One region of the Chelatococcus sp. KU-N122 genome, then DNA from elsewhere that is predicted to be linked to it. Evidence: riboswitches for the same ligand, from Rfam matches in the RefSeq annotation. Region 1 holds a riboswitch; each other region holds the start of a gene.
The links. A riboswitch is a leader RNA that binds a small molecule or an ion and turns the genes downstream of it on or off. The one in region 1 is predicted to bind S-adenosylmethionine.
Positions count from the first base shown of each region.

Region 1 (3,211 bases):
CAAGCTCACGGTCGTCGAGGACGCCGGCCACCTGCCGCACGCGGAGAAGGCGGACGTGGCGGCAGCGGCGGCGACGGCCTTCCTCGCCGGGGTCTGAGCCCGCGCCGACTGCCTCGGGGCCGCGCACGCTTGTCGTTGCGGCCCGATGTGCGTAGCACTTCGCCGCGCAAATGCGGCGAGGTGCAATGGACATCAGGCAGATCCAGTACTTTATCAGGGTCTACGAGGAGCGGAGCTTCAGCCGGGCCGCCGAGAAGTCGCACGTCGTGCAGCCGGCGCTGTCGATGCAGATCCGCCGCCTGGAAGAAGAGCTGTCGACGACGCTGTTCGAGCGCACCTCCCGCGGCATCGAGCCGACCGCGACCGGACACCGGCTCTACGAGCTGTGCGTGCCGATCGTCCGCAGTGTCTCGGAGGCGAGGCAGGAGATCATCGACGTCGCCCAGGGGCGGCGCATCTCCGGGGTGATCCGCGTCGGAACGCCTCCCTCGGTGAACCGCGGCATCATGGGCAGCGTGCTGTCGCTCTATGCGGAGCGGTTCCCCGAGGTCGAGATCACCGTCATGGAGGCCTACAGCAACTCCCTGACCGCCATGGTGCAGACCGGGGTGCTCGACGTGGCGCTGGGCGCCAGGCCGGCCGAGAGCGGCAGCCTGGACTTCCGCAAGGCCTACGAGGACCGGCTGCTGCTGGTGGCGGGCGCGCCGATCAACGGCGACTCGCTCACCCCCTGCAAGCTGTCCGAGCTGACCGAGCTCAAGCTGATCCTGCCGTCCCAGTACAACGTGCTCGGCGCCACCATCCAGGACCAGGTGGCGCGCGGCGAGATCAAGCCGAAGCGCATCATGAAGATCGACGGCGTCATCGCGACGCTGGAGCTGGCCCGGCGCGGCGGCTGGGCAGCGATCTTCCCGGTCATCTCGATGGCGCGCGATATCGGCCGCGGCGGCCTGTTCCTCTACCCGATCATCGCGCCGAGCATGACCTTCGAGCTCTACGTGGTCACCGACCACCGCCGGCCGCCGTCGATCGCGGCACGAACCTTCATCGAGGTGCTCGAAGCGGAGCTGAACTCGATCGCGGCCCTGCGCGAGCAGTTGTTCCCGGACCTGCAGGCCTCATAACGCGATCTGATCGCGCCTATTAGAACACGTTTCTTGTCGGCGCCGCGCCGAGCCTCCATCGCTGCGAGCCATTGGAGGTGATCCCATGATCCACGACCTGCGCATCTACACGCCGCACGAAGGCAAGGCGGACGCGCTACGCGAGCGCTTCCTGCACCAGGTGCTGCCGATCTTCGCCCGCCTCGGCATCGAGGTGGTGCAGATCTGGCGCCCCGAGACCGCGCCCGACGAGCTCTGGTACGTGACGCGCTTCGCCGACGAGCCGGAGCGGCAGGCCCGCTGGGAGGCCTTCAAGACCGACGCCGAATGGCTCGCGGCCAAGGCCGCGTCCGAAACCGACGGCCCGTTGCTCAAGAGCCAGACGTTCCAGGTGCTGCGCCCGGTGCCGCCCGCCTGAGCTCACGGGGACGCCTCACCTTGCGGAAGGGCCGCCGGAGCACTACCATCTCGTCCGCATCAAGAGTTGGGGCGACGCCCAACGCCAACCTGCTGTCCGAGCAAGGTGGCGCTCCCTGCCAGGGAGGATGTGGCCGACCCGGCAACCAAACGGATCAGGCCGCACGCGTCCGCCCCCATATGTGGAAGGGCCGACGCGACCATGCCGATCAAGATTCCCGACGACCTTCCCGCACGACGCACCCTCGAAGGCGAAGGCGTGATCGTCATGCGGGAAACCGATGCCGGGCGTCAGGACATCAGGCCGCTGCGGATCGGGCTGCTCAATCTCATGCCGAACAAGATCAGCACGGAGACGCAGCTCGCCCGGCTGGTCGGGGCGACACCGCTCCAGGTCGAGCTGACGCTGGTGCGGATGACCGGCCATGTTCCCCGCAATACGGCCGCCGATCACATGGCGACGTTCTACCGGCCCTGGGACGCCGTGCGGGCCGAGCGCTTCGACGGCTTCATCGTGACCGGGGCGCCGGTCGAGCGGATGCCCTTCGAGCAGGTCACCTATTGGGACGAGCTGCGCCGTGTCTTCGATTGGACGCAGACGCACGTCCACAGCTGCTTCATGATCTGCTGGGCGGCGCAGGCGGCCGTCCAGCACTTCCACGGCGTGCCGAAGCATGATCTCGGCCAGAAGGCGTTCGGGATCTTCCAGCACCGCAACCGGGCGCCCGCATCGCCCTATCTGCGCGGCTTTGCCGACGATATCGCCATACCCGTGTCGCGCTGGACCGAAGTCCGCCGGGAAGACCTGCCGCGGGACGGACGTCTGACGGTCCTGGCGGACAGCGACGAGACGGGCCTTTGCCTGCTCGACGACCCGTCGTGTCGGTCGATCCACATGTTCAATCACCTCGAGTACGACACGCGGTCGCTCGCCGACGAGTACGTTCGCGATCTCGAGGCACAGGGCGGCGTGCCGCTTCCGAAGAATTATTTCCCGGACGACGACCCGGCGCGGCAGCCCGTGAACAGCTGGAGAAGCCATGCCCATCTGCTGTTCGGCAACTGGATCAACGAGATCTATCAGACGACGCCGTTCGAGGTGGCGCACATCGGCGCGGGGGCTGTCCCGACGGTCGAGGCCGCCTGAGGGGGGCCGAGAAACGCCTGGCGATGGCGGCAGGCTGCCAAGACGCCCCCTGGGGCCCTTGCAGCGCAGGCTCGGGCCGATCTCGCCGGGGCCTTGACCTTGCCGCTAGCGTGAAGGCGCTAGCACCTTCGCGGCAAGGACGGAACCCGATGCAGATTCAGGAAGCGGCCCGGCATCTCGGCGTCAGCGCACGCACGTTGCGCCACTACGAGGCGGCTGGGCTCATTCGCCCCACGCGCCGGGCGAACGGCTATCGCAACCTGTCGGAGGCCGACCTGCGGACGGCTGCCTGGGCCCGCGATCTCATCGCCGCCGGCTTCTCGACCCGCGAGCTGCGGACGCTGCTCGCCGTGCTCGACGGCGGGGCGGACGGGACGGCTTGCGTCGCCGCCCTGCGCGGCAAGCTCGCCCAGATCGATCGGCTCGCCGGGACCTTGCGCAAGCGGCGGCAGGCCGTGGCCGAACGGCTGGCGGTCGAGGCCGGCCGGTCGCCGGGCTTGCCAGCCTCGATGCCCCGAGAGACGGAGAGTTCATCCGATGCAGG
Region 1 is NZ_AP043981.1:8,182,559-8,185,769, reverse strand. It holds gene ACZ5PO_RS36920 (alpha/beta fold hydrolase) at 1-97, shown strand, start outside; gene ACZ5PO_RS36915 (LysR family transcriptional regulator) at 186-1,124, shown strand; gene ACZ5PO_RS36910 (NIPSNAP family protein) at 1,210-1,521, shown strand; SAM-I-IV-variant riboswitch at 1,573-1,680, shown strand; gene ACZ5PO_RS36905 (homoserine O-succinyltransferase) at 1,723-2,667, shown strand; gene ACZ5PO_RS36900 (MerR family transcriptional regulator) at 2,817-3,211, shown strand, end outside; gene ACZ5PO_RS36895 (VOC family protein) at 3,205-3,211, shown strand, end outside.

Region 2 (3,211 bases), 2.7 Mb from region 1:
TGTAGACCTTGGCGGCGCCGGGGGCTTCGCTGCGGCCGGGGATGTAGGGGGCGATCGAGAGGACGCCGGGACGCGGCTCCGGACGGACCGGGCGAGGGGCCATGGTGAACTCCAGCTCTACGCGCGGCGCCGACGCTGTCGGCACGGCGCATCTTTGGTCACGGGCGTCTGGAGCACTTTGTGATCGGATCATCACATCCGATCACAAAGTGCTCAAGCGCCGGTAACCGCCTGCTTTAGCGCATCTACCCCGCCCTGTGACACCGCTTTTCACAGGCCGGGAGAGCTGACGCTTCGTCGCGGGCGGCGGATCCCGGGTGAGCCCGGCCCCGTTCGGGGGCGGGAGGCGCGTGACCCGCGCGGCGCCCGGCGCGGCCCCGTTCAGGCTGCCGGCGCGGGCTCTTCGGCGGCGCGGGCCGTCCTGTCCGGCAGGCGGAAGCGGTCGGCGTGGCTGCCGACCTCGGCGAGATCCGCCCGGCCGCCGGTGGCCCTGGCCAGGGTCTCGCGCAGCCCGTCGAGGGCCGTCGTGCCGGGCACGGCGATCAGCACCGAGAGGCCGCCGCGCAGGCCGGCGCTGCCGATGACCTCGGCCCCCAGGGGCGCGAGCTGGGTGTGGGCGCTACGTCGCCATCGCTCGACGTGCGCCGCCACGAGCACGGTCTCGCGCACGGCGGCGTCCGCCAACGGCTTGGAGACGACGAAGATGGGCGTGCCGGCCGGATGGTCCGGCCGCTCGATGAACGGCAGCCGGGCGATGATCTTGGGCGTGCCCGGCCCGGTAAGCGCCTCCCACCACGGGCCCGAGGAGGTGCCGCTGTCGGGGCGGAAGATGCCGACATCGCCGGCCGATGCGGCGACCGCCGCGATGACGGCCGCGGCGCCCGGATGGGGCACATAGGGGACGGTGAAGCCGAAATGGAAGCGGGCCGAGTCGCGCATCGGCCCATCGCCGGACGACACGTCGGCGTGCACGCTGAAGGGCGCCTGTAGGAAGGTGAACGTGGCGATGATGACGCGCCAGATGCCTTCGGCCGTGTCGAGCGGCAGAGAGCCGTGATGGCGGGCCGCGATCGCCCGCATCATCGCCGCCTCGCGGCCGGGGCGGAAGGCCGAGCCGGACGCCTGCGTGCTCTTCACCGTGATCAGCCGGTCGATGATCTGGCTGCGCTCGATCAACAGCGCGTGCATCTCCGCGTCGATGCGGTCGATCTCCTGGCGGAGCGTCGCCAGCTGGGCGTTGGCCGCGGGGCCGATGGGCTCTGACATGGCGGTCCAGTCTCGCAGGTTGCCGGAAAACGCTCCCGCGGCTTGTAGGCGCCTTTGGCGAGCGGAGAAAGCCTGCCCCTCCAGCCGGCGATCACCAGGGCCGGCCCGGCCGCGCTGCCTCGGCCCGGCGGTCATGTCGGCCACGGGCGTGGGGGGCGACGGCGAAGCCGTCGTCCGCTATAACGAACGTCTTGACGGGTGCACCGGCCCGGATTAAGCGAAGACCATCGTGGTGATTTGGCCGGCCGGCTTGCAGCCACGTTAAACAAATCGCTAAATGGCCGTGGACAGCTTCGTTGACCCGGCTCCGTTATATCGGCCGGGTTTTTTAGTGCCGTGGCTTGGCCCGGCAGCGCTGTCCGGGAGGCCATGTGGTGGCGTCTGCGCATCCGCTTCACGATCCCCGCCGGCTCGGCCCGGGCCCACGTGACGACGTTGCCGCGCCGGCCGCGGGCCCGTCGGAGGCCAATGCGCCATCGAGCCCGGTGATGGAGTTCGACGCCGGACGGCCGCTGGCCATGGATGCGGGCGTGTTGCTGGCACCCTGGCAGATCGCCTACCAGACCTACGGCACGCTCAATGCCGCCCGCTCCAATGCCATCCTGGTCTGCCATGCCCTGACCGGCGACCAGCATGTCGCCAACATCCACCCGGTGACCGGCAAGCGCGGCTGGTGGGAAACCCTCGTCGGCTCCGGCCGTCCGATCGATACCGACCGGTTCTTCGTCATCTGCGCCAACGTCATCGGCGGCTGCCTCGGCACCACGGGGCCCGCCTCGATCAATCCGGCGACGGGCGCGCCCTACGGCCTCGATTTCCCCGTGGTCACCGTGCGCGACATGGTGCGGGCCCAGGCACTGCTGCTCGATCGCCTGGGCATCGACAACCTGTTCTGCGTCGTCGGGGGCTCCATGGGCGGCATGCAGGTGCTGCAATGGGCGGCGAGCTTCCCCGAGCGGGTGTTCTCAGCCATTCCCATCGCCGCCGCCTGCATCCACTCGGCGCAGAACATCGCCTTCCACGAGGTCGGCCGCCAGGCCGTGATGGCGGATCCGGACTGGCGTGGCGGGCGCTACTTCATCGATGGCGTCAGGCCGTCGAAGGGGCTCGCCGTGGCGCGCATGGGCGCACACATCACCTATCTCTCCGAGGCCACCCTGCACCGCAAGTTCGGGCGCCGGCTGCAGGACCGCGACGCCCCGACCTTCTCCTTCGACGCCGACTTCCAGGTGGAAAGCTACCTGCGCCACCAGGGCGAAGCCTTCGTCGAGCGCTTCGACGCCAACAGCTACCTCTACCTCACCCGCGCCATGGACTACTTCGACCTCGCCGCCGATTACGGCGGCGTGCTGGCCAACGCCTTCAAGGGCAGCCGCACACGCTTCTGCGTCGTGTCCTTCACCTCCGACTGGCTGTTCCCGACGGCCGGCTCGCGCGCCATCGTGCATGCCCTCAACGCGGTCGCGGCATCGGTGAGCTTCGTCGAGATCGAGAGCGACAAGGGCCACGACGCCTTCCTGCTCGACGAGCCGGAATTCTTCGCCACCACCGGCGGCTTCCTCGCCGCCGCCGCCCGGGCGCGCGGGCTATGAGCGGCAGCACCGCCTCGGCCGGTCAGGACATGTCTGAGCCGTCGGCAACGCCGTCGCCGACCGTCGGCCGCGTCGACCTCCTGCTGGTGGCCGACATGGTCGAGCGTGGCGCCCGCGTGCTCGACGTGGGCTGCGGCGACGGCGCCCTGCTCGAGCTCCTGGAACGCGAGCGCGGCGTCGACGGGCGCGGCATCGAGCTGTCGCGCGAGGGCGTCAACACGTGCGTCGCCCGCGGCCTGTCCGTCATCCAGGGGGATGCGGACACCGACCTCGGCGCCTATCCCGACGATGCCTTCGACTACGTGGTGCTGTCGCAGACGCTGCAGGCGACGCGCCACCCGCGCCGGGTGCTC
Region 2 is NZ_AP043981.1:2,067,981-2,071,191, forward strand. It holds gene hisC (histidinol-phosphate transaminase) at 1-103, opposite strand, end outside; gene ACZ5PO_RS09215 (chorismate mutase) at 382-1,266, opposite strand; SAM riboswitch at 1,486-1,563, shown strand; gene metX (homoserine O-acetyltransferase MetX) at 1,755-2,858, shown strand; gene metW (methionine biosynthesis protein MetW) at 2,888-3,211, shown strand, end outside.
Region 2: another riboswitch for S-adenosylmethionine. It lies ahead of metX (homoserine O-acetyltransferase MetX); the one in region 1 lies ahead of ACZ5PO_RS36905 (homoserine O-succinyltransferase).

Region 3 (3,211 bases), 2.7 Mb from region 1:
CCTTGAAGGCCCTGCGCGCGCTGGACGCCCGGGCCAAGCAGGATCCGGCGGCTGGGCCGCGGGCGCCCGAGCCCGTCGCCAGGCAAGGGGACCGGCCGGTGCCGCCGGCCGGCGACCGCGGCCGAGCAGAGCCCCCGTCCGGCGCGCGGGCGCCGCAACCGCACCGTGAGGCCGCGGACACGTCGCGTCAGGCAGCCGCCGGCAGCGGCGCCCCGCCGAACTCACTCGTGGTCTGGCAGCCGCCCGCGGCGGACGTGCCGCCGCCCGCGGCCGAACGCACCAGATCCTTCGCCAAGCCGTTCGCGTTCGCCGCGGGCTTGGCCGCCATGGCGCTGCTGGGCGGCATCGGCCTCAACGCCTTGCGGAACGGCGCCGCCCCGCCGGGCGGCTCCGCCGGCGCTGTGGCCGCGGATGGCGCGGCGCGGCCCCAGCCCGCCGTTGCGGCGGCCGATGCCGACACCCGCGCGCAGATCGAGCAGCTCGCCGCCGACGTGGCAGCGCTGAAGACGCAGGTCGCGGCGCTCGACGGCAGCACCAAGGCGGCGGCGTCGGCCAACGAGCTTGCCGTGGTGCGCGATAAGGTCGCGGCGCTGGACAGCGGCCTCGCCGCCGCCCGGCAGAGCGCCGGCGCCACGGCAAAGACGGGCGACGCGGCCGCGGAGGCGGAGCGGATGACGCAGCTGGCCGAGCGCCTGAGCAAGGTGGAGCGGCAGCTGGCCGCTGCGGCGCCCAAGCCCGTCGCGTCGGTCAACCCGAGCGTGCCCGCCAGGGACGTGACGGCAAGCACGGCACCGATCGGCAATACCGCGGCGAACGCCAAGCCGACGCCCCCCAAGCCGCAGGCACGGCCCCTGGAGCTGGCCAAGGCGGCGGCGGAGCCGCCTGCGCCGGATCGGCCGGCGGCCCAGAGCCGCGGCGCAGCCGACATGCGGCCACCCGCCGAGATTCCCGATCCGCGCACGCGCCAGGCCCGCGGCTGGGTGCTGCGTGACCTCTACGACGGCACGGCCGTCATCCAGGGCCGTGATGGCGTGATCGAGGTGGTGCCCGGCCAGCGCGTCGCCGGCCTCGGCCGCATCGAGCGCATCGAGCGGCGCGGTGCCGGCTGGGTGGTGGTGACGGAGCGAGGCTATATTCCGTCGCTCGGCTATTGAGCCGATATCCGATCGGCGCGGCCGAGCCCTGGGCCGACGCGCCTCCTTGCCGCGCCTCCTTGCCGCGGCGAGCGGCGCGTCTTGACGGACGCGGCGCCGGGGACTAAGCGAAAGAGATCGTGGTGATTTGGCCGGCCGGCTTGCAGCCACGTTAAACAAATTGCTAAAGGGCCGCGGACAGCGTCGTTGACCCGGCCTTGGACTGCGTCCTCCGGCCGGGTTTTTGTTGCCGCGGCTCGCCCCGGCATCGCTGTCCGGGAGGCCCAAACGTGGCACCTAAAGTGACATCTGCACGTCCGCTTCACCCCGATACCCGCCTGGTTCACGCCGGCACGATCCGCTCCGAGTTCGGCGAGACCTCCGAGGCGCTGTTCCTCACCCAGGGCCACGTCTACGCGTCGGCCGAGGAGTGTGAGGCGCGCTTCAAGGGCGAGATCCCGGGCTATCTCTACGCCCGCTTCTCCAACCCCACCGTGGCCATGTTCGAGCAGCGCATGGCGGCGCTGGAGGGGGCGGAGACGGCGCGCGCCACGGCCACCGGCATGGCTGCGGTCACGGCGGCCCTCATGGGCCAGCTCAAGGCCGGCGATCACGTCGTCGCCGCGCAGGCGCTGTTCGGGTCATGCCGCTGGGTGATCGAGGAACTGCTGCCGCGCTTCGGTGTCGCCTCGACCCTGGTCGACGGCGCCGACCTGGAGCAGTGGCAGCGGGCGGTGCGGCCCGAGACCAAGACCTTCTTCCTGGAGAGCCCGGCCAACCCGACGCTGTCGATCATCGACATCGCCGCCGTGGCCGAGATCGCCCATGCCGCCGGCGCCACCCTGGTCGTCGACAATGTCTTCGCCACGGCGATCTGGCAGAGCCCGCTGACGCTGGGCGCCGACTGCGTCGTCTATTCCGCCACCAAGCACATCGACGGCCAGGGCCGCTGTCTGGGGGGCGTGATCCTGGGCAGCCGGGAGTTCATCGAGGCCAACGTCCACAACCTGCTGCGCCAGACCGGGCCGGCCATGTCACCCTTCAACGCCTGGGTGATGCTGAAGGGGCTGGAGACCCTGTCGCTCCGGGTCGAGCGGCAGACCCGCAGCGCCGGCGCCGTCGCCGATGCGCTCACGGGTCATGCCAAGATCGGCCGCCTGGTCTATCCCGGCCGGGCGGACCATCCCCAGGCCGATATCATCCGCAAGCAGATGCGCGGCGGCTCCAACCTCATCGCCTTCGACGTGGCCGGCGGCAAGGCCGGGGCCTTCCGCTTCCTCAACGCGCTGGAGCTGGTCAGGATCTCCAACAACCTGGGCGACGCCAAGAGCCTGGTCACCCACCCGGCGACGACGACGCATCAGCGCTTCACGCCGGAGGTGCGCGCCAGCATGGGCGTCGGCGAAGGCCTCGTGCGCCTCTCGGTCGGGCTCGAGCATCCCGACGACCTCATCGCCGACCTGGAGCAGGCGCTCGCGCAGGCCTGAGCCGTGGGGCGGCCTGGACCACATCCACAGATCGGGCGCCACCTCACCGCATCATGGCCGGGCTTGACCCGGCCATCCATTCACTTGAAAGAACAACCACATGCGGGCAGCCCTGTCGGGCTCACGTTCAATTTCTTGATGGATGGCCGGGTCAAGCCCGGCCATGACGCCGAGAGATGTCTGCATGCGCGGCGCGCGTGGCGGCGGCCCGTAGCCGGGCTGGCAGGGTGAAGGGAGCGATCACCGTGGACGCCATCCGCTCGCTCGCCTTCAACGCCGCCTTCTACGTCAACACCTTCGTGTGGGCGCTCGCCATCCTGCCGACGCTGCTGCTGCCGCAGGAGCGCTTCGCCGGGGTGGTGCGGGCCTGGATTCGCACGACGCTGTGGCTGCTCAGGACGATCGCCGGCATCCGCGTCGAGTTCCGCGGCCTGGAGCACATCCCCAAGGGGCCCCTGCTCGTCGCCGCCAAGCACCAGTCGACGCTCGAGACGTTTGCGCTGCTGCTCGCCTTCGAGTGGCCGGCCTTCATCCTCAAGCGGGAGCTCACGCGGATCCCGATCTTCGGCTGGTACCTCACCAAGTTCGGCA
Region 3 is NZ_AP043981.1:2,040,347-2,043,557, forward strand. It holds gene ACZ5PO_RS09090 (hypothetical protein) at 1-1,154, shown strand, start outside; SAM riboswitch at 1,264-1,341, shown strand; gene ACZ5PO_RS09095 (O-succinylhomoserine sulfhydrylase) at 1,436-2,620, shown strand; gene ACZ5PO_RS09100 (lysophospholipid acyltransferase family protein) at 2,866-3,211, shown strand, end outside.
Region 3: another riboswitch for S-adenosylmethionine. It lies ahead of ACZ5PO_RS09095 (O-succinylhomoserine sulfhydrylase); the one in region 1 lies ahead of ACZ5PO_RS36905 (homoserine O-succinyltransferase).